2 regions of the Mycobacterium sp. IS-2888 genome follow, and region 2 is predicted to be linked to the other one. Evidence: riboswitches for the same ligand, from Rfam matches in the RefSeq annotation. Region 2 holds a riboswitch; the other holds the start of a gene.

Region 1 (14,344 bases), on a different contig from region 2:
TACTTCAGGCCCACTGCGGTGGTGATGCAGAACGCGGGCGGCACCGGCAAATTCTGCCGGCGCATCACGTCGATGCCGTGGCCCTTGTTGCCCAGCAGCTCGCGCGGGAGATTCGCGTCGCCGTCGAGCAACACGACCGCCACGGTGCACCCCCTCGTCAGCGGCCCGCCCCCGGTGGGACCTTCCCAGCAGGCCTCGACGAGTATGTCAGGAGCCTCCGCGCAGCAGTCCGAAGCCGAAGTTCGTGCCGAACCCGCGACGCAGCGCCAGGTGGATCCAGAGCAGCCCGTAGGGCTCGAGCAGCCGTGCCAGCGTCAGGTCGCCGACGTCGATGGTCTCGAAGCCGAGCTCGGCGACCAGCCCGGCGGTCACAGACCGGGCCTCGTCGTCGTCGCCGCAGACGAACATCACCGGTTGGCCCGGTAGTTGCGGTGCGTCCATCATCGGGAAACCGATCTGGTTCATCGCCTTGCAGACCCGGGCGCCGGGCGCCCACTTCGCGACCTCTTCCCCGCCCGAGGTGGAGTGCCCGACTTCTAATGCCGTGACGTCGGGGGTCAGCGGGTTGGTGCAATCGATGAGGACTTTGCCGGTGAGGTCGCCGCAGCCCTGCACCGCCGACTGCGTCGTCTGCCACGGCGTGCACAGCACGACGACTTCGGCGGCGGCCGCGGCGGATTCGTTCGTCTCGACGCCGCCGAGCGCGGCGTATTTCGGGTCGCTGGGGTTGCGGACACCGAATGTGACCTGGTGGCCGCGATTGCGCCAGGCGGTGCCCAACGTGGTGCCGACATTGCCGGCGCCGATGATCGCGATCTTGATGCCGGACTCCTTTCCGTCCAGGAACGCTACTCGCGAACGCGACTGACCCATGATCTAGGTTTGCAGCTATGAATGTGTATGACGTCGGGTTACTGATCCTGCGGCTGGTGCTGGGACTGACACTCGCCGCGCATGGCTTCAACAAGTTCTTCGGCGGCGGCCGGATACCGGGCACCGCGCGATGGTTCGAGAGCATCGGCATGAAGCCCGGTAAGTTCCACGCCACCGTGGCCGCCACCACGGAAGTCTCCGCCGGACTCGGGCTGGCCGCCGGGCTGCTTACCCCGATCCCGGCCGCGGGCTTCGTGTCGCTGATGCTGGTCGCGGCGTGGACTGTGCATCGCCCCAACGGCTTCTTCATCGTCAAGGAGGGCTGGGAGTACAACCTGGTGCTGGCGGTCAGCGCCGTGGTGGTGGCGACGCTGGGCGCCGGGCGGCTCAGCCTGGATTGGCTGATCTTCGGGAAGAACTGGCTCGACGGCTGGCCAGGCCTGGTGCTGTCGGTAGCGCTCGGCCTCGGCGGGGCCATCGGCCAGTTGCTGATCTTCTACCGGCCGCCTGCAAAGCAAGCCGGGTAAGTCGTCACGCCGGCGTTGGCGAGGCGACCGCCTCGGTATCGAGTGCCATCACCTCGGCCGCCGCGCGTTCGCCGGAGCGGATCGCGCCGTCGATCCAGCCGCACATGATCGCGGAGCTCTCCGTCCCGGCCCAGTGGACGCGGCCGCATGGCTCGCGCAGGGTGTATCCGAACTCGGTGAGCACGCCCGGCGGGGCGTGGCCGATCATCCCGCCGCCGGAGTAGCGCTCGGTGGTCCAGTTCTGCTCGTGGAATTCCAGCGGCGCTTTGGCCTTGCTGCCGAAGCGATCCACGAGTTCGCCGATGACGATCGCTTTTCGTTCGGCCTCGTCGAGTTTTGTCAGCCGGCGCGCCGCGGGGCCTTCGGTGATGACGCACATGATCCCGGGGTTACCGGTGTCCGTGCACGCATCGATGGTCAGTGAGGCCGGGGTTCCCGGTGCGGCCGACTGGCCGGACAGCCCATCAGCGCGCCAGAACGGCTCGTCGTAGATCGCCGAGATCTTGATGACCGCGCCGCTGGGCATCCGCTGATGCAGCAGCGCCCGATCCACCGGCAGCATCGGCTCGTAGACGATCGAGCTGGCGACCGCCAACGGTATCGCCACGATGGCCCGCCCAGCCCGCACCGTCAAACCGTCCGCGGTCACGGTCACGCCGTCGTCGTCTTGGGTGATCTGCCGGACCGGCTGCGAAAGGTGCAGTGCGTCGCCCAGTGCGGCCACCATCGGGCGGTGCAGGGCGCCCATCCCACCCACGGGCCGGGCTTCCTGGGCGCCGCCCTTGACTGAAATGACGAACGTCGCACCCCCGCCGGAGGACCCCATCTGCGTCAGCGCCCACAGCAGCGACGTCTCCGACCCCGCCGAGGTGTAGGTGCCGGCCAGCACCATGTCCAGCATCTCGCGGGCTTGCTTGGACATGGTGTTGTTCGCGATCCATTCACCAACGGTGATGCGGTCCCACTCGGCGGCGTGCTTTGCCTCCCACGGCGCTTCGAGCGGGATCGATTTGCACATCTTGTCGAACGAGAGCAAACCGATGCCAAGGTTGGTGACGGCCCAGGGGCTCATGGTCCACGGGATGGTGCCGCCATAGCGGTGCTTCTTGCCGCCGACGATCATCATCGATTCACCGTCGAGGTGTTGTTTGTATTCCGGCACACCGAATTCGCTCATCATCGCGTAGATCCGGTCCTGGCCAGGCCCGATCCAGGCGCCGCCGCGGTCGATCCACACGCCGTCGTCACGAGTGACGGTGAACGTGCGACCGCCGACCCGGTCGCGCGCCTCCAGCAGGGCCACCGAGCGGCCCGCCTGCTTCAGCCGGAACGCGGCCGTCAAACCGGCGAAACCCGCTCCGACCACGCAATAATCGACATCGGCCACGACTGGCTCCTCACCTAGCCCCGCCCCAGCAGCAAACTACACCGATAGCGGCGCGCGACGTGGCGTGTTTACCCGGATTTCTCGGGTTGCTCGATGGTTTGACTTGCGGACCGGTTGCGGGCCGGGCCGCGGCCGTTCACAGGTGATGGGCCCGATTGCCACCGCATCGTTTGGCCGTGTACATCGCGCTGTCGGCGACGTCGATGAGTTTTTCAATGAGTCCGAGTGCGTCGAATGTGCCCATCGGGGGTAGTTCGGCGGTCGCCGTACCGATGCTGGCCGTCAGTCCCAGGGGAAGCGCGGCGATGGCGGCACGCAATCGCGCCGAGATTGGCTCGGCGTCCGGCGACGGGCTAGTGGCGGCGATGAGGAACTCTTCCCCGCCCGCGCGGCAAACCATTGCCGTCGGCGACACTTGCTGCCGCAGCACGCCGGCGACGGCGATCAGCGCGCGGTCACCCGCGGCGTGACCGAAGGTGTCATTAATCCGTTTGAACGCGTCGAGGTCGATCATGACCATGGTCAGATGGGTCGTGTCAGCGTGTGGATTGGTCAGTCTGCGGGTTAGCGCGGCGATGAACCCTCTACGGTTGAACAGGCCGGTCAGCGCGTCTTCGTCGGCGCGTACTGCGTATGTCCCCATTGCCCGCGACATCCCGCGCATCGCCAGGGGGACCGACAAGTTGAGCATTGAGATCACCCAAAACGCTGCGATTCCCGTTCCGATGTCGCTCTCGCGAGCCAGGTGCACGGCAGCCACGACAGAGACTGTGACCGCCAAGCCGACGTTGAACACCAGAAGTCTATTGCTGTGAAACAGCGCGACATATCCGCTATTAATCGCGAGAGCGCTGCAGCCCACTGCCGCCAGGGCGGCGGTTGGCTGGGTCAGGCTCCACCCGGCAATGCATGTCGCGGCGACAACCCCGAAGATTTCCGATTGGATCCGGGTCGGCCAGCGCGTCAACCAGAAGACACTTACCGCAACGACGAACCCTGCCGCGGTCGCATTGATGAGCACGACCCCGGCGGTGCGGTGATGCGTGCTGAGCAGTGAGGTCACCGGGACAAGCGCCGATATCAGGGAGATGACGGCCAGGGTCCACTGCGTCGCGCGAAGCAGCCCGCGGTCGCGCAAGATATCCGTGATCCAGTCGAACTGATCAGCCCGAGCCAGCCACGACGCGAATCGGGACACGCTTCGCACCTCCCTTCGGAGATAGCTCAGCATCAAACTCCGGTCGGGGGAGCAATTGTGACAAATCGGCAAACGTCCAGTTCGAATATTGACCCGCAACCGGCTTTGCATAGGGTGCGGCTCATGTTGGTGCATACCGTTCGGACGCGGCGTAGCTCCGATGACTTTCCGCGCGCCGAACATCTGGCCGCCAAGATCGCCGAGGTCGCCGCCGATCCGGTTGCCGTCGAGCCGGATACCGCGGAGATGGTGGCGAATCGGATCATCGACAACGCCGCCGTCAGCGCCGCGGCCGTGCTGCGCCGTCCGGTCGCCGTGGCCCGCATGCAGGCGCTGGCGCATCCCGCGCGGCCGGGGGCTGCGGTCTTCGGCGTCGGGGGCGGTTATTCGGCCGAATGGGCGGCGTGGGCCAACGGCGTCGCCGTGCGCGAGCTCGACTTCCACGACACGTTTCTGGCCGCGGAATACTCTCATCCCGGCGACAACATCCCGCCACTCGTCGCGGTGGCGCAGCAGCTCGGCGTGCCCGGTGCCGACCTGATGCGCGGCGTGGCGACCGCATACGAAATCCAGATCGGCCTGTCGCGCGGAATCTGCTTGCACGAGCACAAGATTGACCATGTCGCGCATCTCGGACCCTCGGTGGCCGCCGGTCTGGGAACCATGCTTCGGCTGGACACCGAGACCATTTACCACGCGATCGGACAAGCGCTGCACCTGACAACGAGCACCCGCCAATCCCGCAAGGGCCTGATCTCCAGCTGGAAGGCGTTCGCGCCGGCGCACGCCGGAAAGATCGCCATCGAGGCGGTCGACCGGGCGATGCGCGGCGAGCGCTCACCGGCGCCGATTTGGGAGGGCGAGGACGGCGTGATCGCCTGGCTGCTGGGTGGACCCGAGCGCGAGTATCACGTGCCGCTGCCCGCTCCCGGCGAGCCGAAGCGGGCCATCCTGGACAGCTACACCAAGGAGCATTCGGCGGAGTACCAGAGTCAGGCGCCGATCGACATGGCACGGCGGCTGCGCCAGCGCCTAGGCGATCTCGACGAGGTCGCCTCGATCGTGCTGCACACCAGCCACCACACCCACGTGGTGATCGGGACGGGATCTGGGGATCCGCAAAAGTTCGATCCCGACGCGTCACGGGAAACGCTCGACCACTCGCTGCCCTATATCTTTGCCGTCGCACTGCAGGACGGCGCCTGGCATCACGAACGCTCCTACGCGCCGGAGCGTGCCCACCGGCGCGACACCGTCGAGCTGTGGCGCAAGATCTCCACCGTCGAAGACCCCGAATGGACCCGCCGGTACCACTCGACGGATCCGGCCTTCGGCGCCCGGGCGGAGGTGACCCTCAAGAGCGGCGAGGTGATCTGTGACGAGCTGGCCGTCGCCGACGCACATCCATTGGGGGCGCGGCCTTTTCGGCGCCCGCAGTATGTGCAGAAGTTCTCCGACCTCGCCGACGGCATCGTCGACCCCGCCGAGCAGCGCCGGTTTCTGTCCGCGGTGGAATCGCTGGCCGAGCTCGAGGCCGTGGATGCGCTGAACGTGGTGATCGACCCGCGGGTACTGCAGACGGCGCCGGTCATCCCGCCGGGGATCTTCGGCTGAGTTCGATTGTGCTGCCTTGGCTTTGAGTGTGAATCGTGGGTGAATCCGCCCGGCGTGTCGCCGCCGTGGGCTCACACTCGAAGCCGTTTGCGCACACTCGAGCGGTCGGGCTAAGGCGTGGAGGGTCCGCCGTACTGCCACACCAGCGTGTGGTCGCCGGTCATCGTCGGGTTGCACCACATCATCCGGGCATTGACGTCTTTGGTGGTTGCGTGCAATACCGTGCACGTATCTCCGGGTGCCGGTGGGTCGGCGCGAGCGGTACCGCCCGCCGCGGCGAATGCGACCGGTGCCACGGCAGCGATCAGCGCCGCGATGCCGTATCGAAATTTGCTCATGATGGATGTCTCCCCAGGACATGCCGACCCGACCTCACCGTATCCGGCGAAAGAGCCGCAGGCAAAGGATTCTTGCCCCTACCCAAGCCATGCGCCTAGAACGCGTTCTAATCTGTCAAACCATGGGATTTCTCAAGCCTGATCTGCCGCAGATCGACATGGCCGAGTGGAGCAAGGGCACCCGCAGCGAGAAGATCCGCCCGATGGCCAAGCACTGGGCCGAGGTGGGCTTCGGCACACCCGTCGCGCTGCACCTGTTCTACGTCGTCAAAATCCTTCTCTACATCCTTTTCGCGTGGTTGTTTGCCTCGGCCACCAACGGAATCGGCGGGTTCACCAACGTCGCGTCGTGGTGGTCGGAACCGATCGTGTTCGAGAAGGTCGTGCTCTACACGATGCTCTTCGAGGTGATCGGGCTGGGCTGCGGCTTCGGTCCGCTGAACAACCGGTTCTTCCCACCCCTGGGCTCGATCCTGTACTGGATGCGGTTCGGCACCATCCGGTTGCCACCGTGGCCCGATCGCGTGCCGGGGACCAGCGGCACCAAGCGCACCCCGTTCGATGTCGCGCTGTACGCGCTGCTGTTGCTGGTGACGCTGCGGGCGCTCTTCTCGGACGGTACCGGGCCGGTGCCCGAGCTCGGCACGACGATCGGGCTGCTCCCGACGTGGGAAATCGTGACGATCCTGCTCCTCGTCGGCGTGCTGGGGCTACGCGACAAGGTGATCTTTCTCGCCGCCCGCGGCGAGGTGTACGTGACCTTGACGGTGACGTTCTTATTCGGGGGCGTCGACATGATCGTCGCCGCGAAGCTGGTGTTTCTGGTGATCTGGATGGGCGCGGCGACGTCGAAGCTCAACAAGCACTTCCCGTTCGTGATCTCCACGATGATGTCCAACAACCCGCTGATGCGGCCCCGATGGCTGAAACGGCGCTTCTTCGAGAAGTTCCCGGACGACCTGCGGCCCGGGCTGCTGTCGCGGCTGCTCGCTCACCTGAGCACCGCCATCGAGATGTTGGTCCCGCTGCCGCTGTTCTTCTGCCACGGCGGCTGGCCGACCACGATCGCGGCCATCGTCATGGTGTGCTTCCACCTGGGAATCCTGGTGTCCATCCCCATGGGGGTGCCGCTGGAGTGGAACGTCTTCATGATCTTCGGGGTGTTGTCGTTGTTCGTCGCGCATGCCCGCTTGGGCTTGGGCGATCTGAAACACCCTGTGCCGGTGGCGATCCTGTTCGTCGTCATCGCGGGAATCGTCGCGCTGGGCAACATGTTCCCGCGCAAGATCTCGTTCCTGCCGGGCATGCGCTATTACGCCGGAAACTGGGACACCACGCTGTGGTGCATCAAGCCTTCGGCCAACGACAAGATCAGCCGGGGCATCGTGGCGATCGCCAGCATGCCGCAGGCGCAGCTGGAGCGGTTCTACGGCAGCCCGGAAGCCGCGCAGATCCCGATCTACATGGGCTATGCGTTCCGCGGATTCAACACGCATGGCCGCGCGCTGTTCACGTTGGCGCACCGCGCGATGGCCGGCCAGAACGAGGACGACTATGTCATCACCGATGGCGAGCGCATCTGCAGCACCGCCATCGGCTGGAACTTCGGCGACGGCCACATGCACAACGAACAACTGATCACCGCGATGCAGGAGCGCTGTCACTTCGAGCCGGGCGAGGTGCGCGTGGTCCTGCTCGACGCGCAGCCGATCCACAAGCAGACCCAGGAATATCGCCTAGTCGACGCCGCCACAGGCGAATTCGAGCGCGGCATCGTCCGGGTCGCCGACATGGTGACCCGGCAACCGTGGGCCGACGACGTCCCGGTCCAGGTGCTGTCCGGGACTGCCGCGTCAACCTAGGCCGACGCCCGGACTTCCCGCGCGGCGGCGACCATGTTCCGCAGCGACGCGGTGACCTCGTCGACGTTGCGGGTCTTCAGCCCGCAGTCGGGATTGACCCAAAGCCGTTGCGCCGGAACGGCGCGCAGCGCCGCACGCAACGACTCGGCCATTTCGCGTTCGCTCGGCACCCGCGGCGAGTGGATGTCATAGACGCCCGGACCTACGCTGTTGGCGAAGCCGGCGGCGTTCAGGTCGTCCAGTACCTCCATGTGTGAGCGCGCCGCCTCGATGGACGTGACGTCGGCGTCGAGGTCGGCGATGGCGCCGATGACGTCGCCGAACTCCGAGTAGCACAGGTGCGTGTGGATCTGCGTCGAGTCGGCTACCCCAGACGTGGCCAACCGGAAAGCGCCTACGGCCCAACGCAAGTACTCGTCCTGCTCGGCGCGACGCAACGGCAGTAGCTCGCGCAACGCCGGCTCGTCGACCTGGATGACCGCGATACCGGCGTCCTGCAGATCCACGGTCTCGTCCCGAATGGCCAGGGCCACTTGGTTGGCGGTATCGGCCAGCGGCTGGTCGTCGCGGACGAACGACCACGCCAGGATTGTGACAGGTCCCGTCAACATCCCCTTCACCGGCTTGTCGGTCAGCGACTGCGCATAGGTGATCCACTCGACCGTCATCGGATGGGTGCGCACCACGTCGCCGTAAAGGATCGGCGGGCGCACGCAGCGGCTGCCGTAGGACTGCACCCAGCCGTTCTGGGTGGCGAAGAAGCCCTCGAGCTGCTCGGCGAAGTACTGCACCATGTCGTTGCGCTCCGGCTCACCGTGCACCAGCACGTCCAGGCCGAGTTGCTCCTGCAGCGCGATGACGTCGGCGATCTCCTTGCGCATCTTGCCGACGTACTCGGCCTCGTCGATCTCACCGGCCCGAAAGGCCGCGCGTGCCTTGCGGATTGCCGACGTCTGCGGGTACGAGCCGATCGTCGTGGTCGGCAGCGGGGGCAGCTGTAGCCGCGCCTCCTGGCTCGCGCGGCGGGCGGCCGCGTCACCGCGATGGGTGCCCGACGCGACGATCGAGTCGATCCGGGCCCGGACTTGTCCGTTGTGCAGCCGCGGGTCGCCGCGACGGGAGGCCACGGCGGCGTTGGACGCCGCGATCTCGTCGGCGACGGTGTCGCGTCCGTCGTGCAGCGCCCGCGCCAGCGTCACCACCTCGGCGACCTTCTCCCGCCCGAAGGCCAGCCAGCCGCGCAGGGCGTCGTCGAGCTCGGTTTCCGGCTCCAGCGAGTACGGCACGTGCATCGTCGAGCACGACGTCGATACCGCGACGTTGGCCGCCGAGCCGAGCAGGGTCGCCAGTTTGCCCAGCGCCGCCTCCAGGTCGGTGCGCCAGACATTGCGTCCGTCGACGATGCCCGCCACCAGGGTCTTGCCGACCAATTCCGGGATGCCGGCCGCGGCCGTCTCGGTGCCGGCGACCAGGTCGACGCCGATCGCCTCAATGGGTGTGCGGGCAAGCCCCGCCAGGGACGCGCCCGGGTCGCCGAAGTAGGTCGCGACGTGGATCGCGGGGCGGTTGCTCGCCGAGCCCAGCGCGTTGTAGACGGCCTCGGCCAGCGCGGGCGCGTCGGGGGAGATGTCGGTTACCAGCGCCGGCTCGTCGAACTGCACCCACTGCGCGCCGTTGTCGGCGAGCAGCGACAGCAGCTCGGAGTAGATCGGGACCAGCTCCTGCAGTCGCCCGATCGGTGCATCCCCGCCGTTGACGCCCTTGCTCAACAGCAGGAAGGTCACCGGTCCGATGACGACCGGACGCGCCGGAATACCTTGTCCGAGCGCCTCTTTCAGCTCGGAAAGGACCTTGTCCGGGTTCAGCGCGAACCGGGTTGCGGGCTCGATCTCGGGAACCAGGTAGTGGTAGTTGGTGTCGAACCACTTGGTCATCTCCAGCGGCGCGACCTCGTCATTGCCGCGCGCGGCGGCGAAGTATCGGTCGAGCTCGTCGGGCACATTCGCGGCCCTGGCCGGTAGGGCGCCGAGCATGACGGCCGTGTCGAGCATCTGGTCGTAGTACGAGAAGGTGTTCACCGGCACCGAATCCAGGCCTGCGGCCGCCAGGCTTGCCCACATGTCGTGGCGCAATGTGGCGGCGACGGACTCCAATTCCGATCGGCTGGTGCGTCCGGCCCAGTAGCCTTCGGTCGCGCGCTTGAGTTCGCGTTTCGGGCCGATGCGCGGCGAGCCGGTAACCGTGGCGGTGAATGGTTGACTACTTACGAAGTGAGTCACGATGTCGTCCTTCATTCGACGGTTTGGCACACCAACCGCAACGGCCACGGCCAAACGCCCATTCCACGAGGCGATGAGCCCGCCGGACGCGGCGCGCCCGGCACAGTCGGCAGGTTTTCGGACTCGCAGGCGCCCATTGTCGTAGTTGCTCCTACTGGCCGTCGCTTTCCGGTCTCTTTGAAATCAGTGCGTTGCGACGGCGGTCGTTCCTGCATACCGCTGCGGGACTGTCCCGGACTTTCACCGGGTTCCCTCTCGCGACGCGTGTCTAACATGCCTCGCTCGATGCCGGCGCGTCAGTCGGCCAGCGCCTCCGCGATGGGCACTTCGCCATTGTTGAATCCGATGGTGCGGCGGATGGTGGAGTCGTCTGCCAGCGTGGCCGCGACGACAAGCGCGACGTCGGCTCGCGACACCTCACCATTGCCCTTGCCGATCGCGATCCGGCCGGTGGCGGGTTCGAGGGTGAGCCGGCCCGGTCCCAGCACCGTCCAGTCCAGCGCGCTGGAGCGCAGATGGGCATCGGCGGCGGCCTTGGCCTCGGCGTACGGAAAGAACGGATTATCTTGCGATACACCATGATCCGAACCGGCACCGAAGTACGACACCATCACGAACCGCGGCACGCCCGCCTGCCCGGCCGCATCGATAACCCGGATCGCGGCGTCGCGGTCGACGGCATAGGTGCGCGCCGGATTGCCACCACCGGCTCCGGCGGAGAAGACGACCGCGTCGTGCCCGCTCAGCAGTTCGGCGAGCGCGGGGGTATCCAGCTGCTCGATATCGGCCACCACCGGCTGGGCGCCGGTGGCCGCGACGTCGTCGGAGTGCTCGGGATTGCGGAAGACCGAGGTCACCTCGTCGCCGCGCTCGGAGAGGATGTGGGCCAGCTGCAGCGCGACCTTGCCGTGGCCGCCGATGATGACGATGCGTGCCATGCCCCGACGGTACTGCCGTGTCGTGGGTCAGGGTGAGAAAGCTGGTCCGCGATGTTGGGATCGGTAGCAACGCAGGCGGTGCAAATTTTGAGTCAGCAAAAATGCGGTAACACCCCCTGCCGCCCGCCGGGGAGGCCGCGCTGAACAAGGAGAAACGCGACATGAACAGCACCCGCAGCCTACGACGAGGAATCACAGGGCTAGCGACGGCGACGTTGCTGTTTGCCGGTGGCAGGCTGGGCGCAGGCATCGCCCAGGCGCAAGGACCCGGCCCACATCACTGGTGCCCAGGGGATTCCATCTACTACCCGACGGGGCCAGGCCCACATTACGGCTGGGACTGGAATGTCTGCCACACCTATTACTGGGTCAACGGGAAGGGCAATGTTCCCTATGACGGCAAGCTGCCCAGCGATCTTTACGACGGAACGAATCCCCCACCGACGGCGGACAACCCCACGTGCCGCGTCATTGGGTGTGCCCCCTAACGAGGCGCCGGCACCCTAGGGGATGGTGGGCCGGCCGCACTGACCCACCACCTGCCGCCGTCAGAGTTTTACCCGCCCCATGATCAGGTCGATGATCGGCTTTCCGGGCGGGTAGGCGCCAGTGAGCGACGCCATCGTGTGCCCGTAGTCCACCAGCAGCGTGATCCCGCTGATGCCGAACGCGGCGGCGCTGTTGAGGAAGCACATGACATCGCCCATTTGCTCCGGCGTGTGCACCTTGGAGCCGGTCTCGTCGCGGTAGTCCTGCGCGAAGGTGAGCCAGAGGTCGGCGTTGGCCTGGGCCAGCGGGGTGTCGGTGGGACCCGGGCAGATCGCGTTGATGCGGATGCCCTTCTTCAGCAGCGGGTAGCCCTGGGTGGCCACATAGGCGTTGACGACCTTCTTGGAAAAGCCGTAGTGGATGATGCCTTCCGATTCGTGCGCTTTCACCCACTCCTGTGCCGTCGCGAAGTCCGGCGTGGCCAGGAACTCGTTCAGCAAGTCCAAGTCGTTCTCCCAGCCCATGCCGGCGACCGAGGAGATGAAGCAGATTGCCGCACCCGAGGGAAGCTGGTTCTTCTCGAGCAGGCGTTCGAGCAGGTAGCGGTGGCCGAGGAAGTTGATTGCCATCAGGTCCGTGGTTCCCTCGGCGATGCCGGCGGCCGAGAACACGGCGTGGACCGGGCCGTCCAGCTGCTCGAGCGCGGCGTCGATCGACGCGGGATCGCGCAGGTCAACCTGGATGGACTTGGCGACGTCGTAGTTCACCGGCGCGTAGTCCATCACGATGACCTCGGCGCCGAGCTCGCCCGCTGACTTGGCCGCCGCGGCGCCCATGCCTGTCGCACCACCGACAACGAGCGCGCGCTTGCCGTCGTAGCGCAGCCGATCGACAATGGTCATGGAAATCCCCTTCTCCGTAACTGCCAACCCGGTTCTAACTGCTCAACTGTATGGGTAACAGTTATTTGGCTCAATACCGGGTCCGGATTGGCGGCCTTACTTGCCGCGCACGGCAACACCACGCAGGAAGGTGTCGCGGGCGTGCACCAGCGCCGCCCGACGGCCGACGGCGCGAAGGATGTTCTCCGGTATCCACTGCAGGCCGATGACGCACCGCGCCAGCATCGCGGTGGAGCCGGCGTCGATGCGGATCTCACCCGACCGGATTCCTTCGGAGAGCAGTGATTTCATCTGGCGAAGCCGCGTTGCGTACAGCCAACCGGGGTTGGGAGTGTTCGGCGGGGATTGCCGCATCCAGGCAAGCTGAATCCGGAACTCGTCGGAAAATCGGTCCAGTGCGTTGACGTTGACCCAGCTGAGCGCGTCCAGCTTTTCGACGGGGGTGGCATCCGAACGCAGCACGCTGACCCATCCCGCCTCGACCTTCCTGCCGAATGACTCCATGATCGACGCGAGGAGCTCGTCCTTGGATCCGATCACGCGATAGACGGTCCCGGTACCCATGCCCGCGGCCGAGGCGATGTCCCGGATGGTGGTGACTTCGTATCCCTTGCGGCCGAACTCCGTTCGTGCCACGGCCCGGATGTGGGCCGCCTTGTCGCTGGGATCGGCCTCGCTGTCGTCGGCCCACGTCTCGATCACGTCACTGGCGGCCTTGAAAGCGTTGGACCGGTCCAACGCCGAATCGGTAGATGGCCGGGCCGCCAACCCTTGCAAGATGATTCGGCACAGCAGCTCGGCCACCTGGTCGGCGGGAGCGGTGTGGCGCATGACGTCGAGCCCGACCTGCAGCATGGTCTGGCAGATGCGGTCGGCCAGCGTGGGAAGATCGATATCTTGTTTGATGTAGCCGCTCCACCGGCCGGCGCGCAGCGTCTGCAGCATCGCCTGCTGAATCGCGGTGGGCTGCTGCTGGGTTAGCTTCATCAGCTCGGGATCCGCGCTCGGCCCCTCGTAGAACGACATTTGCAGGGCCGCCCCGTGTTGCACGGCGCAATTGGCGATCGCGGATCCCAACAGGATGATCTGCTCCGCGACCGGCTTCGAGTCGGGTTCGTCAAGTCTCGCCTGGGCCGCCAGCCCGATGCGGTTCAAATCGTCCTGATACCGGCGTATCAACTCGACGAGGATCGCCTCTTTGGACTCGAAATGGTGATAGAGGCTGCCGGGGAGAATGCCTGCCGCGTCGGCGATTTCCTGCAACGACGTCCGCAGTCCCGAGGAGGCGATCAGCGACGCAGCGGTCTGCAGGATCTCGGTGCGTCGCGTTCCGGAATCGTCCGTGCCGCCGTGGTCCAAACGATCCACCGGTCGCCTGGCAGCCAATGATTCGGCCTTGGCCATTCGTCCTCCCGCCGAACCAAATCTTTGTTAAAGGCTATCAGACTTCCTCGAATGAATTCGCTGCATACAGCGGTGATGGACCCATTCTAAAGGCTGGGGCCGTCCCAGCGATCGCGCGCGACCACCTCCTCGACGGGCCGCCTGGCGGCCGGCCGAAACGTGTGCCCTGCCTTCAGGCGGCCCACCGGCAGCAGGCAGCCCTGGACGTACGTCTGCGGAATCCCGAGCAGCTGCCGGATCTCGCCTTCGCGGTGCAGGTGCAATGTCGTAACGCACGTTCCGTAGCCGCGGGTGTGCAACGCCAGTTGAAAGTTCCACACCGCCGGGAAGATCGATCCGTAGAGCGTGGCCTGGTGAAACGACTCGTCGCCGTCGATGCGCGGCAGGTACGGCTGATAGCAGGGGATCACCAACAACGGCACCCGCGCCATGTTCTCAACCAACCACTCCGTCGACGACATGAGCCGGCCCTCCGGCGTTCCGGCCGGCAGCATCTCGGCGAGCAGGTGGCCGCCGACCCTGAGCAGATAAGC
Region 2 (14,344 bases):
GACGAGTTGGTCGGAGCGACGGATCGTCTCCTCGGCTGGGCGCAGGCGTTCGACGAACTCGGCGGACTGCAGCGCAAGTAGCGCGCCGCTAGTCTTCGGGCCGCGGGCCGTAGCGCTCGATGTAGGCCTGGTGGATGTGCGCGTCTCGCGCCCGGGCGCGTTCGTCGACGAGCCCGGGATCCAGCCCGTGCACCGCCAGCATGTGCCGGCGCCACACCTTGTTGAGCGCGTGCGAGAAATACACGAACGGAATGAGGATCGGCAGCGTCATGCTCAGATGGACGTCGAGCGTGGTCGGGATGAACCAGAACGGTATGAGCACCAACACCGCCGGCACCGCGACGCGGATCATCATCCGGGCGACGGCGCCCTTGCCGGCCAGGTCGTTGCGCACCCAATCCCGCATCGAGTCGGGTAGCCGGCGCCCGTAGCAATAGCGGATGTACTCCAGGGCGTTGGGCTTGGTGCGGACGCTGTCGTTGGCCATGTCTGTGTCATGCCCTGTCAGAACGACGCTTTTAGTGACGGTATTACCAGCGCGGCCAGCCCACGCGCCGTGGCCTTGAGCATGTCGAAGAAGTCAAAGTAGTCGCGCCACAGGGTGATTCGCCCGTCGTGCACCTCGAACACGCCGCACACCCAGAACTGAAGCCGCAACGGACCGAAGATCAGCGCGTCGCTGCGTTCGGTGAGCACCGCGGCCCCATCGGCGGCGATGCGGTGGATCTTCACCTCGAACGCGGCGCGCCCGTCCATCCGCCGGAATAGCTTCATCGCTCTGGCGCGGCCGTGGATCGTCGGCAGTCCCACGTTCTCGTAGACGAGGTTGTCGTCCAACGACGCCTCCGCCGTTTCGTAATCCGCGTCCTGCAAGGCGTTCAGGAAACCTTCGACCGTCCTGGTGTTCGCGACGGCCGTCCCAGTCGGCTCTGTCATGGCTGCCAGCGTAGGCGAGCCGGCCCCTCCGGCGCTGTGGCAGGGTAGGGCTGATGCGCGTCGCCGTCGTTGCCGGGCCAGACCCCGGGCACTCGTTTCCGGCGATCGCACTGTGCCTGCGCTTCCGCGAGGCCGGCGACGAGCCCACCCTGTTCACCGGCGAGGAATGGATCGGCACCGCCCGCGGCGCCGGGATCGACGCGGTCGCGCTGGACGGGCTCGCGGCCACCGACGACGACGTCGACGCCGGGGCCCGAATCCATGGGCGCGCGGCGCGGATGGCCGAGCTCAACCTGCCCGCCCTGCGCGAGCTGGCGCCCGACCTGGTGGTCTCCGATGTCATCACGGCGGGCGGCGGCATGGCCGCCGAGCTGTTGGGCATTCCGTGGATCGAGCTCAACCCGCATCCGCTGTACCTGCCGTCCAAGGGATTGCCACCGATAGGCAGCGGGCTGGCGCCCGGCACCGGCATCCGCGGCCGGCTGCGCGACGCCACGATGCGCGCGTTGACCGCGCGCTCCTGGCGGACCGGGGTCAAGCAGCGTGCCGCGGTCCGGCTGCAGATCGGGCTGCCCGCCGTCGATCCCGGGCCGCTGCGACGGCTCATCGCCACGCTGCCCGCGCTCGAGGTGCCCCGTCCGGACTGGCCGGACGAGGCCGTGGTGGTCGGCCCCTTGCACTTCGAGCCTACTGACCGGGTGCTCGAGATCCCACCGGGTCCCGGGCCGGTGGTGGTGGTCGCGCCCTCGACCGCGGCGACCGGGACCGCCGGGTTGGCCGACGTCGCGCTGCGACGCCTGACGCCGGGCGACACGCTGCCGGCGGGATCGCGGTTGGTGGTGTCGCGGCTGGACGGACCGGATCTGGCCGTGCCGCGCTGGGCGGTGGTGGGGCTGGGGCGCCAGGCCGAGCTGTTGACGCATGCCGACGTGGTGATCTGCGGTGGCGGCCACGGGATGGTGACCAAGACGCTGCTCGCCGGGGTGCCCCTGGTGGTGGTTCCCGGCGGGGGAGACCAGTGGGAGATGGCCAATCGGGTGGTTCGTCAGGGCAGCGCGCGGCTGGTCCGGCCGCTGACCGCCGACGCGCTGGTGGCCGCGACGAACGAGGTGCTGTCCACGCCCCGCTACCGCGAGGCCGCCCGCGAAGCCGCCGCCGGCATCGACGGGGTCGCCGACCCGGTGCGGGTGTGCCACGAAGCGCTGGCTCTCGCGGGGTGATGCGGGTGCGGCTGACGGAATTCAACGAGCGGGTGGTGCTGCGCTTCGGCGCGGCGTACGGCGCGTCGGTGCTGGTGGATCACGTGCTGACCGGGTTCGACGGCCGCACCGCGGCCCAGGCAATCGAGGATGGCGTCGAGCCGCGCGACGTCTGGCGGGCGCTGTGCGTCGACTTCGACGTGCCCCGCGACCAGTGGTGAGCCGCGCTTAGGGGTGAAGCCCCGCGCTTAGGGGTGAGCGACTACGCACGTTCATCTGTTGCTACGGCGTATCCGGCGAAACACGCAATCGGAGCACACGGACTTCCCGGGGACGCGATAGAAGAGGCAGCAGCTGCGACGCCTGAAACCCAGGTGCGTGCTGGTGATCACACCGCATCCGGCCAACATGCCGGTGCCCAGCAGTGATTCGGTGATCTCCAGGATGGGGCCGCGCAGATCGGGCCGGGCCGAGAGCAGGGCTCGCGACGCTCCCATGAGTGCGGACGCGATGTTGCCCGCGAGCAGGGCGGGGGCCAGTTTGACCCGCAGGCTGGCGGCGAACGGCTTCATGTGTTGTTTCACGACGATGCGGTACAGCAAACCCGCGGAGGGCGAGTCGACGGCTTGTCCGACGGGCTCGGGCATTCGAAGTTGCGCCGCGTCGTCGGCGCGCTGCAGGCCTTTGAGATCCGGAACGACCCCGTGCCCCAGCGCGCACGCCAGCACCGGTGACCACAGGCGGGTGGCGTGGCCGAGATGAACCTGCGAGGCGGCGATCCGCAGGTCCGACGTGCGATAGCGCCGGGCGGTGGCGTCGATCAGATCACTGAAACCGTCGGCGTAGGACTGCCCGACCGGATGCCATCCCGCTGCGTCGCCCCCGACAGTGAAGGTGAAAAACATTTTGTAAGAAGATATTTCGGCCAGCTCGGCAGAAATGTCCATGCGCGACCAAACCTCTCCGGGGAAATCCGCCCCAGTTGTCATGAGGAAGCGCTGACGGTGAGTATCTGGCTCTCGGGTCAGGACGTGTCCGTCCCCGATCACAGTGGCGGGACCGCACCGGATTCACACCGGTTTCCTCGGCTTTAGCAGGCTGCTTTGGCCCCGTCAGCGCCTTTCGGTAGCAAATGTTGCCATACGCCGTTACCGCGCCCGGCGTGTCCTCTTGAATCGAACACGTGTTCGGCTACTGTGGTGAGCGTTCGGAGACTTGTCGGACCCCGCGCCTAGGGTCACGGCCAACCGACCGATACCGGTCACCGAACACACCGACGATAGGAAGAGGCACCATGACGCAAGCCCCCGACCGCGAGAAGGCTCTCGACCTGGCGATGGCCCAGATCGAAAAGAGCTACGGCAAAGGCTCGGTGATGCGTCTCGGCGACGAGACGCGTCAGCCGATCTCGATCATCCCGACCGGATCCATCGCACTGGACGTGGCCCTGGGCATCGGCGGCCTGCCGCGCGGCAGGGTCGTGGAGATCTACGGTCCGGAGTCCTCGGGTAAGACCACCGTCGCGCTGCACGCGGTGGCCAACGCCCAGGCCGCCGGCGGCGTCGCGGCGTTCATCGACGCCGAGCACGCCCTGGACCCCGACTACGCCAAGAAGCTCGGCGTCGACACCGATTCGCTGCTGGTCAGCCAGCCCGACACCGGTGAGCAGGCGCTGGAGATCGCCGACATGCTGATCCGCTCCGGCGCGCTGGACATCCTGGTCATCGACTCGGTCGCGGCCCTGGTGCCGCGCGCGGAACTCGAAGGCGAGATGGGGGACAGCCACGTCGGGCTGCAGGCCCGGCTGATGAGCCAGGCGCTGCGGAAAATGACTGGCGCGCTGAACAATTCGGGAACCACGGCGATCTTCATCAACCAGCTCCGCGAGAAGATCGGGGTGATGTTCGGCAGTCCTGAAACCACCACGGGTGGAAAGGCTTTGAAGTTCTACGCATCGGTGCGCATGGACGTGCGCCGGATCGAGACGCTCAAGGACGGCACCAATGCGGTCGGTAACCGCACCCGGGTCAAGGTCGTCAAGAACAAGGTGGCGCCGCCGTTCAAGCAGGCCGAATTCGACATCCTCTATGGCCGGGGGATCAGCCGGGAGGGCTCGCTGATCGACATGGGCGTGGATCAGGGCTTCATCCGCAAGTCCGGTTCCTGGTTCACCTACGAGGGCGAGCAGCTCGGCCAGGGCAAGGAGAATGTTCGCACTTTCCTTATGGAGAACGCCGACATCGCCAACGAGATCGAGAAGAAGATCAAGGAAAAGCTTGGCATTGGCGCGGTCGTGACCGATGACCCCTCAGCCGATGGTGTCCTGCCCGCCCCCGTCGACTTCTGAGCCCTCTCGCGAGGAGCAGGCGCGGGCGTTGTGCCTGCGCCTGCTCACCGCGAGATCGCGCACCCGGGCCGAGCTGTCCGGTCAGCTGGCTAGACGCGGATACCCCGACGACGTCAGCACCCGAGTGCTGGATCGACTGGCGTCCGTGGGCCTGATCGACGACGCCGAGTTCGCCCAACAGTGGGTGGCGTCCCGGCGGGCAAGGGCCGGCAAGAGCCGGCGCGCCCTGGCCGCCGAGCTGCACACCAAGGGCGTCGACAACGACGCGATCACCGCGGCGTTGGCCGGGATCGACGCCGGCGCCGAGCGCGACCGGGCGGAGCAATTGGTGCGGGCCAAGCTGCGGCGCGAGACGCTGGCCGGCGACGACACAAAGGTGAGCCGCAGGCTGGTCGGGATGCTGGCGCGGCGTGGCTACGGCCAGAACCTGGCCTGCGAGGTCGTCCTCGCCGAGCTGGCCGCCGAACGGGAGCGCCGGCGGGTGTAGCTGCGGATTAATCCGGTGGGAGCCGGTCGCCGTACCATGGCCCCGTGACTTCGACGGTGGCCCGTGACGTTTCGGGGGCGCGTACTTATCAGGTGCGCACCTACGGCTGCCAGATGAACGTGCACGATTCCGAACGGCTGGCCGGGCTGCTCGAGGCGGCCGGCTATCGGCGGGCCGCCGAAGGGACCGACGCCGACGTCGTGGTCTTCAACACCTGCGCCGTGCGCGAGAACGCCGACAACAAGCTCTACGGCAACCTCAGCCATCTGGCTCCGCGCAAGCGCGGCAATCCCGATATGCAGATCGCGGTCGGTGGCTGCCTGGCCCAAAAGGATCGAGACGCGGTGCTGCGCAAGGCGCCGTGGGTCGACGTCGTCTTCGGCACCCACAACATCGGATCGCTGCCCACGTTGCTCGACCGCGCCCGGCACAACAAGGTCGCCCAGGTGGAGATCGCCGAGGCGCTGCAGCAATTTCCGTCGTCACTGCCCAGCGCCCGCGAATCCGCCTATGCCGCTTGGGTTTCCATCTCCGTCGGGTGCAACAACAGCTGCACCTTCTGCATCGTCCCGTCGCTGCGCGGCAAGGAGGTCGACCGCAGTCCGGACGACATTCTGGCCGAGGTGAGGTCGCTGGTGGCCGACGGCGTGCTCGAAGTGACGCTGCTCGGCCAGAACGTCAACGCCTATGGGGTGTCCTTCGCCGACCCCGAGCTGCCGCGGAATCGCGGCGCCTTCGCCGAGCTGCTGCGCGCCTGCGGAGAAATCGACGGGCTGGAACGCGTCCGGTTCACCTCCCCGCATCCGGCCGAATTCACCGACGACGTCATCGAGGCGATGGCGCAGACGCCGAACGTGTGCCCCGCCCTGCACATGCCGCTGCAGTCCGGATCCGACCGGGTGCTGCGCGCGATGCGGCGCTCGTACCGGGCCGATCGTTATCTCGGCATCATCGACCGCGTTCGGGCGGCGATGCCGCACGCGGCCATCACGACCGACCTGATCGTCGGATTTCCGGGTGAGACCGAAGAGGATTTCGCGGCCACACTCGACGTGGTGCGGCAGGCCCGGTTCGCGGCCGCGTTCACCTTCCAATACTCCAAACGGCCCGGCACCCCGGCCGCCGAACTCGACGGCCAGATCCCGAAACCTGTTGTGCAGGAACGCTACGAGCGGCTGGTCGAGCTGCAGGAGCAGATCTCGCTGGAGGGCAACCGCGCGCTGATCGGGCAGACCGTCGAGTTGCTCGCGGCCACCGGCGAAGGGCGCAAGGACAGCCGGACGTCGCGCATGACCGGACGCGCCCGCGACGGCCGCCTGGTGCACTTTTCCGCCGACACGGCGGTGCGGCCCGGCGACATCGTCACCACGGCGATCACCGGGGCCGCGCCGCACCACCTCGTCGCGGACGCCGGGGTGCTGACCCACCGCCGCACGCGGGCCGGTGACTCCGCAGGACAACGGCCGCGCGGCGTCGGTCTCGGCATGCCCGCTGTGGGGCCGTCCGGCGCAACCGCCCAACCGCTTGGATGCGCCCTATGAACGAACAGAAAAAAGAACACGCCGACATCGACGCCCTGCGTGCCGAAATCGAGGCCGCGGAACGCCGCGTCGCGCGTGAGATCGAGCCCGGCCCAAGGGCATTCGTCGTCGCCATCCTGGTATTCGTGCTGCTGGGCTCGTTCATCCTGCCGCACACCGGCGCCGTGCGGGGATGGGATGTCCTGTTTTCCAGCCACGGCGCCAGTGCGGCCGCGCTGGGCCTGCCGTTGCGGGTGTTCGCCTGGCTGGCGCTGGTCTTCGGCGTCGGATTCTCGACGCTGGCATTGCTGACCCGGCGCTGGGCGCTGGCGTGGATCGCGCTGGCGGGCACGGCGATCGCCAGCGGCGCCGGCCTGCTGGCGGTGTGGTCGCGCCAGACCGTGGCCGCCGGTCATCCCGGCCCGGGTGTGGGCCTGATCGTGGCATGGATCACGGTGATTCTGTTGACGTTTCACTGGGCCCGGGTGGTGTGGGCCCGCACCATCGTGCAACTCGCGGCCGAAGAGCAACGGCGCCGGATCGCGGCGCAGCAGCAGTCGAAGACGCTGCTGGACAGCCTCGACACGAACGACGCCCCCGACACTGCCCCCAACGATGCCGGCGACAAACGCGAGGATCCCGAGGGCTAGGTCCGCCGCGTCAGCGCCTCGGCCGCCGCTTCGGCCCACTGCCGCCACTGCGCCGCGTTGGCTTTGGCCTCCTCGGCTTCCTTGGTGCGGCCGGCCGCCTCGGCCTTGCGCGCCTGCTGTTCGTATTGCTCGGCACGGGTCGCGAACTGCTCGGCGCGGGCCTGCGCCTGGGGATCGGACCAATCCGATTCACCGGCGTCGCGCACCTTTTTCTCGACCGCCCGCAGCCGCCGCTCCAACTCGGCGGAGCGCTCCCGGGGGACTCGGCCGATCGCGTCCCATTTCTCCGCGATCGATCGCAGCGCCGCCCGGGCCGCGTCGTGATTGCTCGTGTCGAGCTTCTCCGCCTCGGCCAGCAGCGCCTCCTTGGCGACGGCATTGGCCCGTAATTCCGAATCCTTTTCCGCCGCAGCGGCATTGCGCGCGGTGAAAAACGTGTCCTGGGCGGCCTTGAAGCGACGCCACAGGGCGTCGTCGACGTCCCTGCTGGCCCGGCCCGCCGCCTTCCACTCGGAGAGCAGCTTGCGGAACTCCGCGCTCGTCGCGGTCCAGTCCGTCGAATCGGACAGCTCCTCGGCCCGTTCGCAGAGCCGCTCCTTGGACTCCCGAACCCCCGATCGCTCGCGGTCCAGCTCGGCGAAGTGGGCGCCCCGGCGCCGGTTGAAGGCTTCGCGGGCCGCGGAATAGCGCTTCCACAGCGCGTCGTCGACCTTGCGGTCCAGGCCGCTGATCGTCTTCCACTCGTCGAGAATCGCCCGCAGGCGGTCGCCGGCGATCTTCCAGTGGGTCGAGTTAGCGGCCAGGTCCTCGGCCTCGGCCGCCAGCGCCTCCTTGCGGGCGGTCTGGGCGGCGCGATGCTCCTCGCGGCGGGACTTGTCGGCGGCCGCCGCCGCCCCGGCGTGCTCGAGCAGCGTCGACAGCCGGCCCGCGAGCGCGTCGATGTCGCCCAGCACGCACGCGGTCGGCAGCGTCTCGGCCAGTTCGGATGCGTGGGCTTTGATCTTGCGGGCATCGCCGGTGCCCGACGCCAGCCGCTCCTCCATCAGCGTGATCTCGGTGGCGAGGTCATCGAAGCGCCGGCCGAAGTGGGCGAAAGCGGCCTCGCGGTCGCCGGCCTGCCAGGAGCCGACGACGCGTTCGCCCGCCGCGCTGATCAGCCAGACGGTGCCGTCGTCGTCGACGCGTCCGAACTGGTGCGGATCGCTCGACGGGGGCACGGCGACCGGGTGGATCGCGGGCCGCGAAGTTGGGCGCGGACCGGGCCGTGGTCCCGGACGCGGCGACGGCTTTGGTGAATCGCTGATACGGGGCTCGTCAGCGGTCATCGCTCGTCACCTGCCCTTTGCCACCTTCGCGCGGTTGGTGTTCCGCGCGCCTGCCGCGCGTAGCGGCACCGATACTCCCTAAGCGCTTCCCAGAGTATTCAAGCAGCTTGGCGGACCGTGCGCGGCCACCTTGGCCCCTCTAAAGTGATGGCTGGCGCTGGGATGTTGTCGAGATGATGCCGCTGTCGAACTACAGTCGAACTACTGTGGTGCGTGAACCCGTCTAGAACTGCACGTGTACGGAAAGCTTTGGGGGAGCGCTGGTGAGGGGGTTCCCATGTCCAAAGTGGACGTCGCGGCACTGATTGCCTTGTGCGCGGCACTGGCCTCCGCGATCGGCGACGTCATCCGGCAGCGATCCGCACACGAAATCACCGACAAACACGTCGGGCACCTCGAGCTGTTCCGTATGTCGTTGCGCGACAAGCGGTGGTGGTTGGGCGGCCTGGCGGCGATCGTCAACTACAGCCTGCAGGCCGGGGCCCTGGCGTGGGGATCGGTGGTCTTGGTGACCTCGCTGCAGGTGACCGCGCTGCTGTTTGCCCTGCCGATCTATTCGCGGCTGACCGGGCACCGGGTCACCCGCTGGGAGTGGATCTGGGCGATCGTGCTGGCAGGCTCTTTGGCGGTGGTCATCATCGTGGGCGACCCGACGGTCGGCCAGCAGCGGGGGGCGCTGTCCCAGTGGATCATCGTGGCTCTGGTGATGGGTCCCATCCTGGTGTTGTGTTTGCTCGGGGCGCGCATCTGGTCAGGTCGCCCGGTCGCGGCCGTGCTGCTGGCGCTGGTGGCGGGTTCGTCATTGGCGTTGTTCGCGGTGCTGACCAAGGGCCTCGTCGAACTGCTCGAAGAAGGCCTGGGCGCCGCCCTGACTTCGCCCGAGTTCTTTCCGTGGCTGGTGCTGATGTTGGCCGGGATGATTTTCCAGCAGTCGGCCTTCCGTGCTGGGGCGTTGACCGCGTCGCTGCCGACGATGACCGTGGCCAAGCCGCTGGTGGGCGGGATACTCGGGGTGTTTCTTCTCGGCGAGACATTCGACGCCCACGGGCCCCAGGCGTTCGTGCTGGTCGCGGCCGTGGCTATGGTCATTGTCGCGACGGTGGCGCTGGCCCGCGGGGAGGCCGCGTCGATCGCGGCGGAGACGGGGCGCGACCTCAAACGCACTCCGGCGGCGCAGGACGAACCCCCGCAGAGCGATGCGGCCCCTTCGGAGGAAAGCCGGACGATCACCTGACGCGTCCCGCGTCGTCGATCCGTCCGTTAGTTTGGTGGCGTGCTGAGCGCCATCGCGATCATTCCCTCGGCGCCGGTGCTTGTCCCGCAGCTCGCCGGAACGGCCGCCGCCGAGATGGCCGACGTGGTCGCGGCGGCCCTTGCCGCGGCCGCCCTGCTGCCGCCGCGCTGGATCGTCGTCGGGACGGGCCGAGCGGACGACATCCTCGGTCCCGACGGCGTGGGTACCTTCGCGGGCTTCGGCGCCGACGTGCCAGTCCGGCTGTCGCCCCTAACCGCAGCCGAGCCACCAGCCGAGCCGCCCGCCGAGATGCCCCTGTGCGCGCTGCTCGCGGGCTGGGTCCGCGGGCAGGTCCGCCCCGAGGTCAGCGCGCGGGTCCACGTCTACCGCGACGACCATGACGCCGACGCCGCGCTGACGCGTGGCCGACAACTGCGCGCCGCGATCGACCGGGCGCCCGACCCGGTGGGCGTGTTGGTCGTCGCCGACGGCGCCAACACCCTGACACCGAGCGCGCCCGGCGGTTATGACCCCGGCAACGCCGACGCCCAGCTGGCCCTCGACGACGCGCTGGCAAACGGCGACGCCGCCGCATTGACCCGGGTGCCGCCCGAGATCCAGGGCCGGGTCGCCTTCCAGGTGCTCGCCGGGCTGGCCGAACCCGGGCCGCGATCGGCCAAGGAGCTCTACCGGGGAGCGCCCTACGGGGTGGGCTACTTCGTCGGCGCCTGGCAGCCGTGAGCCAAGCCGTGCGACCGCTCGCGATCGTCGGCCCCACCGGTACCGGCAAGTCGCAGCTGGCGCTCGACTTCGCAGAACGGGTCGAGCGCCTCGGCATCCAGGCGGAGATCGTCAACGCCGACGCGATGCAGCTCTATCGCGGCATGGATATCGGAACCGCCAAGCTGCCCGTCGAGGCCCGCCGCGGCATCCCGCACCACCAGCTCGATGTGCTCGACGTCACCGAGACCGCGACCGTCGCCCGCTACCAGCGGGCCGCCGCCGCCGACATCGACGCGATCGCCGCCCGGGGCGCGCTGCCGGTGGTGGTCGGCGGCTCGATGCTCTACATCCAGTCGCTGCTAGACGACTGGTCGTTCCCCGCGACCGATCCCGCGGTGCGTGCGCGCTGGGAGCGGCGGCTCGCGGAGGAGGGGGTAGGGCCGCTGCACGCCGAGCTGGCCCGGCGCGACCCGGCGGCGGCCGCCGCGATCCTGCCCACCGACGGCCGACGCACGGTACGGGCGCTCGAGGTGGTGGAGCTCACCGGGCGGCCGTTCGCCGCGTCCGCGCCGCGCATCGGCACTCCACGCTGGGGCACCGTCATCGTCGGATTGGACTGCGATACAACGCTTCTCGACGAGAGATTGGCCCGCCGCACCGATACGATGTTCGAGCAAGGCCTGGTCGACGAGGTACGCGCGCTGCTGAAACGGGGCCTGCGCGACGGGGTCACCGCCTCGCGTGCGCTGGGCTACGCCCAGGTGCTCGCCGCGCTGGACGCCGGCGGCGGGCCGGAGCACCTGCGCGACGCGCGCGAGCAGACGTACGTCGGCACCCGACGGTACGTGCGGCGGCAGCGCTCCTGGTTCCGCCGCGATCACCGGGTGCACTGGCTCGAGTCTGAAAAAGGGGAAGCCGACCGCACCCGGCTCGTCGACGAAGCGGTGCAGGCATGGCGGCACGTATCCTGAGCTGGTGATCTTCGCTAAGGGGCACGGCACGCAAAACGATTTCGTGCTGCTGCCCGACGTCGGCGCCGAATTGGCGCTCACCCCGCCGTTGGTGGCCGCGTTGTGCGACCGGCGCCGCGGATTGGGCGCCGACGGGGTGCTGCGGATCACCACCGCCGACGCGGCGGTGGCCGCCGGGGTGCTCGAGCGCCGGCCCGACGGTGTTGGGTCGAACGACTGGTACATGGACTACCGCAACGCCGACGGATCGATCGCTCAGATGTGCGGCAACGGGGTACGGGTCTTCGCGCACTACCTGCGGGTCGGCGGCTTGGAGTCGCGCGACGAGTTCGTCGTCGGCTCGCTGGCCGGCGCGCGTCCGGTCACCCTGCATCACGCCGACGCGACCGAGGCCGACGTCACCGTCGACATGGGTAAGGCCAACCGGCTGGGCAGCGGCGGGGACGCGTTTGCGGCGGTCGTCGGCGGCAAGCGATTCACCGGGCTGGCGGTCGACGTGGGCAACCCGCACCTGGCGTGCGTGGATCCGCGGCTGAGTCCCGGCGAGCTCGCCGCGCTGGACGTGGCCGCCCCGGTGCAGTTCGACCGCGCGCAATTCCCCGACGGCGTCAACATCGAAATCCTCACCCCGGCGGCCGGCGGGGTGACACACATGCGGGTCCACGAGCGCGGGGTGGGCGAAACCCGATCCTGCGGCACGGGGACCGTCGCCGCCGCGGTCGCCGCGCTGGCCGATGCCGGTGCGGACACCGGGACGCTGACCGTACGGGTGCCGGGCGGCGATGTCACGGTCACCATCACCGACGCCACCAGCTACCTGCGCGGGCCGTCGGTGCTGGTGGCCCGCGGCGAGATCAGCGAGGAATGGTGGCGCGCACAGCAGCGTTAAATCGGGTGCGCGCAACCGATTTAGCGTGCACTATTGCTAATTGCCTATGACTCATCCCGAAACTCCCTTCCACGATCAGCCGGATCTAGAACCCAGCGCGGGCGAGCTTGCCCTCGAAGACCGATCGGCGCTGCGCCGCGTCGCCGGGCTATCGACCGAGCTGGCCGACATTTCCGAGGTCGAGTACCGCCAGCTCCGGCTGGAGCGCGTGGTGCTGGTCGGCGTGTGGACGCAGGGGAGCGCCGCCGACAACCAGGCGAGCCTGGCCGAGCTGGCCGCCCTGGCCGAGACCGCTGGCTCGCTGGTGCTCGAAGGCCTGATCCAGCGCCGCGACAAACCCGACCCGTCCACGTACATCGGCTCGGGCAAGGCGCAGGAATTGCGCGAGGTCGTCCTGGCGACCGGCGCGGACACTGTCATCTGCGACGGTGAACTATCACCGGCGCAGCTGACCGCGCTGGAGAAGGCCGTCAAGGTCAAGGTCATCGACCGCACCGCGCTGATCCTCGACATCTTCGCCCAGCACGCCACCAGCCGGGAAGGCAAGGCGCAGGTGTCGCTGGCCCAGATGGAGTACATGCTCCCGCGGCTGCGCGGCTGGGGCGAGTCGATGTCTCGGCAGGCCGGTGGTCGCGCCGGCGGCAGCGGCGGCGGCGTGGGCCTGCGCGGTCCCGGTGAGACCAAGATCGAGACGGACCGGCGCCGCATCCGCGAGCGGATGTCCAAGCTGCGCCGCGAGATCAAGGCGATGAAGCAGGCTCGCGACACCCAGCGCAGCCGCCGGCTCGGCAGCGACATCCCGTCGATCGCCATAGTCGGATACACCAACGCGGGCAAGTCCAGCCTGCTCAACGCGCTGACTGGGGCCGGCGTGCTGGTGGAGGATGCGTTGTTCGCGACGCTGGAGCCCACCACCCGGCGCGCGGAGTTCGACCCCGGAACGAAATGGGCTCGGCCGTTCGTGCTGACCGACACGGTCGGGTTCGTGCGGCACCTGCCCACCCAGCTGGTCGAGGCGTTCCGCTCCACGCTCGAGGAGGTCGTCGACGCCGACCTGCTGTTGCACGTTGTCGACGGCTCCGACGTCAACCCGTTTGCCCAGATCAATGCGGTGCGGCAGGTGGTTTCGGAAGTCTTTGCCGACTACGACGGCGCCGCGCCGCCGGAGCTGCTGGTGGTGAACAAGGTGGACGCCGCTAGCGATCTGATGCTGGCCAAGCTTCGCCACGGTTTGCCCGGGGCGCTGTTCGTGTCCGCGCGCACCGGCGACGGCATCGACGCCCTGCGCCGCCGGATCGCCGAACTCGCGGCTCCCACCGACACCGCCGTCGACGTCGTGATCCCCTACGACCGTGGCGACCTGGTGGCCCGCGTGCACGCCGACGGTCGGGTGCAGCAGGCCGAGCACAACTCGCAGGGCACTCGCCTGGTGGCCCGCGTTCCGGTCGCGCTGGCCGCGAGCCTGCGCGAGTTCTCGGCGAAATAAGCCTCGGCCGCGCACGGCCGCCCAGCCGCCGACCAACCGTCTGGTTGGTATATCTTGGGCGGCAGAGTCCCCGTCGCCGGAGGTCAGTTATGAGCGGTGCCGTCAAGTACCAGCGCACTCTTTTCGAGCCCGAGCACGATTTGTTCCGCGAGTCCTACCGCGCCTTCCTCGATCGCCACGTCGCGCCGTATCACGACGAATGGGAGAAGGCGAAGATCGTCGACCGCGAAGTGTGGCTCGAGGCGGGCAAACAGGGCTTTCTCGGCATGGCCGTGCCCGAGGAGTACGGCGGCGGCGGCAACCCCGACTTCCGGTACAACACGATCGTCACCGAGGAGACCACCGCCGGGCGCTACAGCGGCATCGGATTCGGCCTGCAAAACGACGTGGTGGCGCCCTACCTGCTGCGCCTGGCCACCGAGGAGCAGAAGCAGCGCTGGCTGCCTAAGTTCTGCAGCGGGGAGTTGATCACGGCGATCGCGATGACCGAGCCGGGCACCGGCAGCGACCTACAGGGCATCAAGACCCGGGCCGTCAAGCACGGCGATCACTACGTGCTCAACGGCTCAAAGACGTT

What was found. A riboswitch is a leader RNA that binds a small molecule or an ion and turns the genes downstream of it on or off. The one in region 2 is predicted to bind cobalamin.
Region 1: it holds a riboswitch for cobalamin, as region 2 does, so the genes downstream of both, metE (5-methyltetrahydropteroyltriglutamate--homocysteine S-methyltransferase) here and A5745_RS09010 ((2Fe-2S)-binding protein) in region 2, are expected to answer to the same signal.

What each region holds. Positions count from the first base shown of each region.
Region 1 covers NZ_MBET01000002.1:27,095-41,438, forward strand. Annotated here, with positions in the region: gene A5745_RS00165 (pyruvate, phosphate dikinase) at 1-161, opposite strand, end outside; gene A5745_RS00170 (NADPH-dependent F420 reductase) at 208-873, opposite strand; gene A5745_RS00175 (DoxX family protein) at 891-1,400, shown strand; gene A5745_RS00180 (FAD-dependent oxidoreductase) at 1,405-2,787, opposite strand; gene A5745_RS00185 (diguanylate cyclase) at 2,924-4,168, opposite strand; gene prpD (2-methylcitrate dehydratase PrpD) at 4,109-5,599, shown strand; gene A5745_RS00195 (hypothetical protein) at 5,710-5,937, opposite strand; gene A5745_RS00200 (DUF3556 domain-containing protein) at 6,060-7,799, shown strand; gene metE (5-methyltetrahydropteroyltriglutamate--homocysteine S-methyltransferase) at 7,796-10,078, opposite strand; cobalamin riboswitch at 10,169-10,365, opposite strand; gene A5745_RS00210 (SDR family oxidoreductase) at 10,375-11,016, opposite strand; gene A5745_RS00220 (SDR family oxidoreductase) at 11,565-12,407, opposite strand; gene A5745_RS00225 (TetR/AcrR family transcriptional regulator) at 12,504-13,811, opposite strand; gene A5745_RS00230 (nitroreductase family protein) at 13,898-14,344, opposite strand, start outside.
Region 2 covers NZ_MBET01000053.1:29,910-44,253, forward strand. Annotated here, with positions in the region: gene A5745_RS08985 (hypothetical protein) at 1-81, shown strand, start outside; gene A5745_RS08990 (DUF5313 domain-containing protein) at 89-487, opposite strand; gene A5745_RS08995 (limonene-1,2-epoxide hydrolase) at 505-936, opposite strand; gene A5745_RS09000 (glycosyltransferase) at 990-2,156, shown strand; gene A5745_RS09005 (DUF3046 domain-containing protein) at 2,156-2,356, shown strand; gene A5745_RS09010 ((2Fe-2S)-binding protein) at 2,408-3,082, opposite strand; cobalamin riboswitch at 3,121-3,264, opposite strand; gene recA (recombinase RecA) at 3,430-4,482, shown strand; gene recX (recombination regulator RecX) at 4,436-4,969, shown strand; gene miaB (tRNA (N6-isopentenyl adenosine(37)-C2)-methylthiotransferase MiaB) at 5,014-6,510, shown strand; gene A5745_RS09030 (hypothetical protein) at 6,507-7,139, shown strand; gene A5745_RS09035 (DUF349 domain-containing protein) at 7,136-8,464, opposite strand; gene A5745_RS09040 (DMT family transporter) at 8,742-9,698, shown strand; gene A5745_RS09045 (hypothetical protein) at 9,738-10,439, shown strand; gene miaA (tRNA (adenosine(37)-N6)-dimethylallyltransferase MiaA) at 10,448-11,392, shown strand; gene dapF (diaminopimelate epimerase) at 11,397-12,281, shown strand; gene hflX (GTPase HflX) at 12,328-13,767, shown strand; gene A5745_RS09065 (acyl-CoA dehydrogenase family protein) at 13,857-14,344, shown strand, end outside.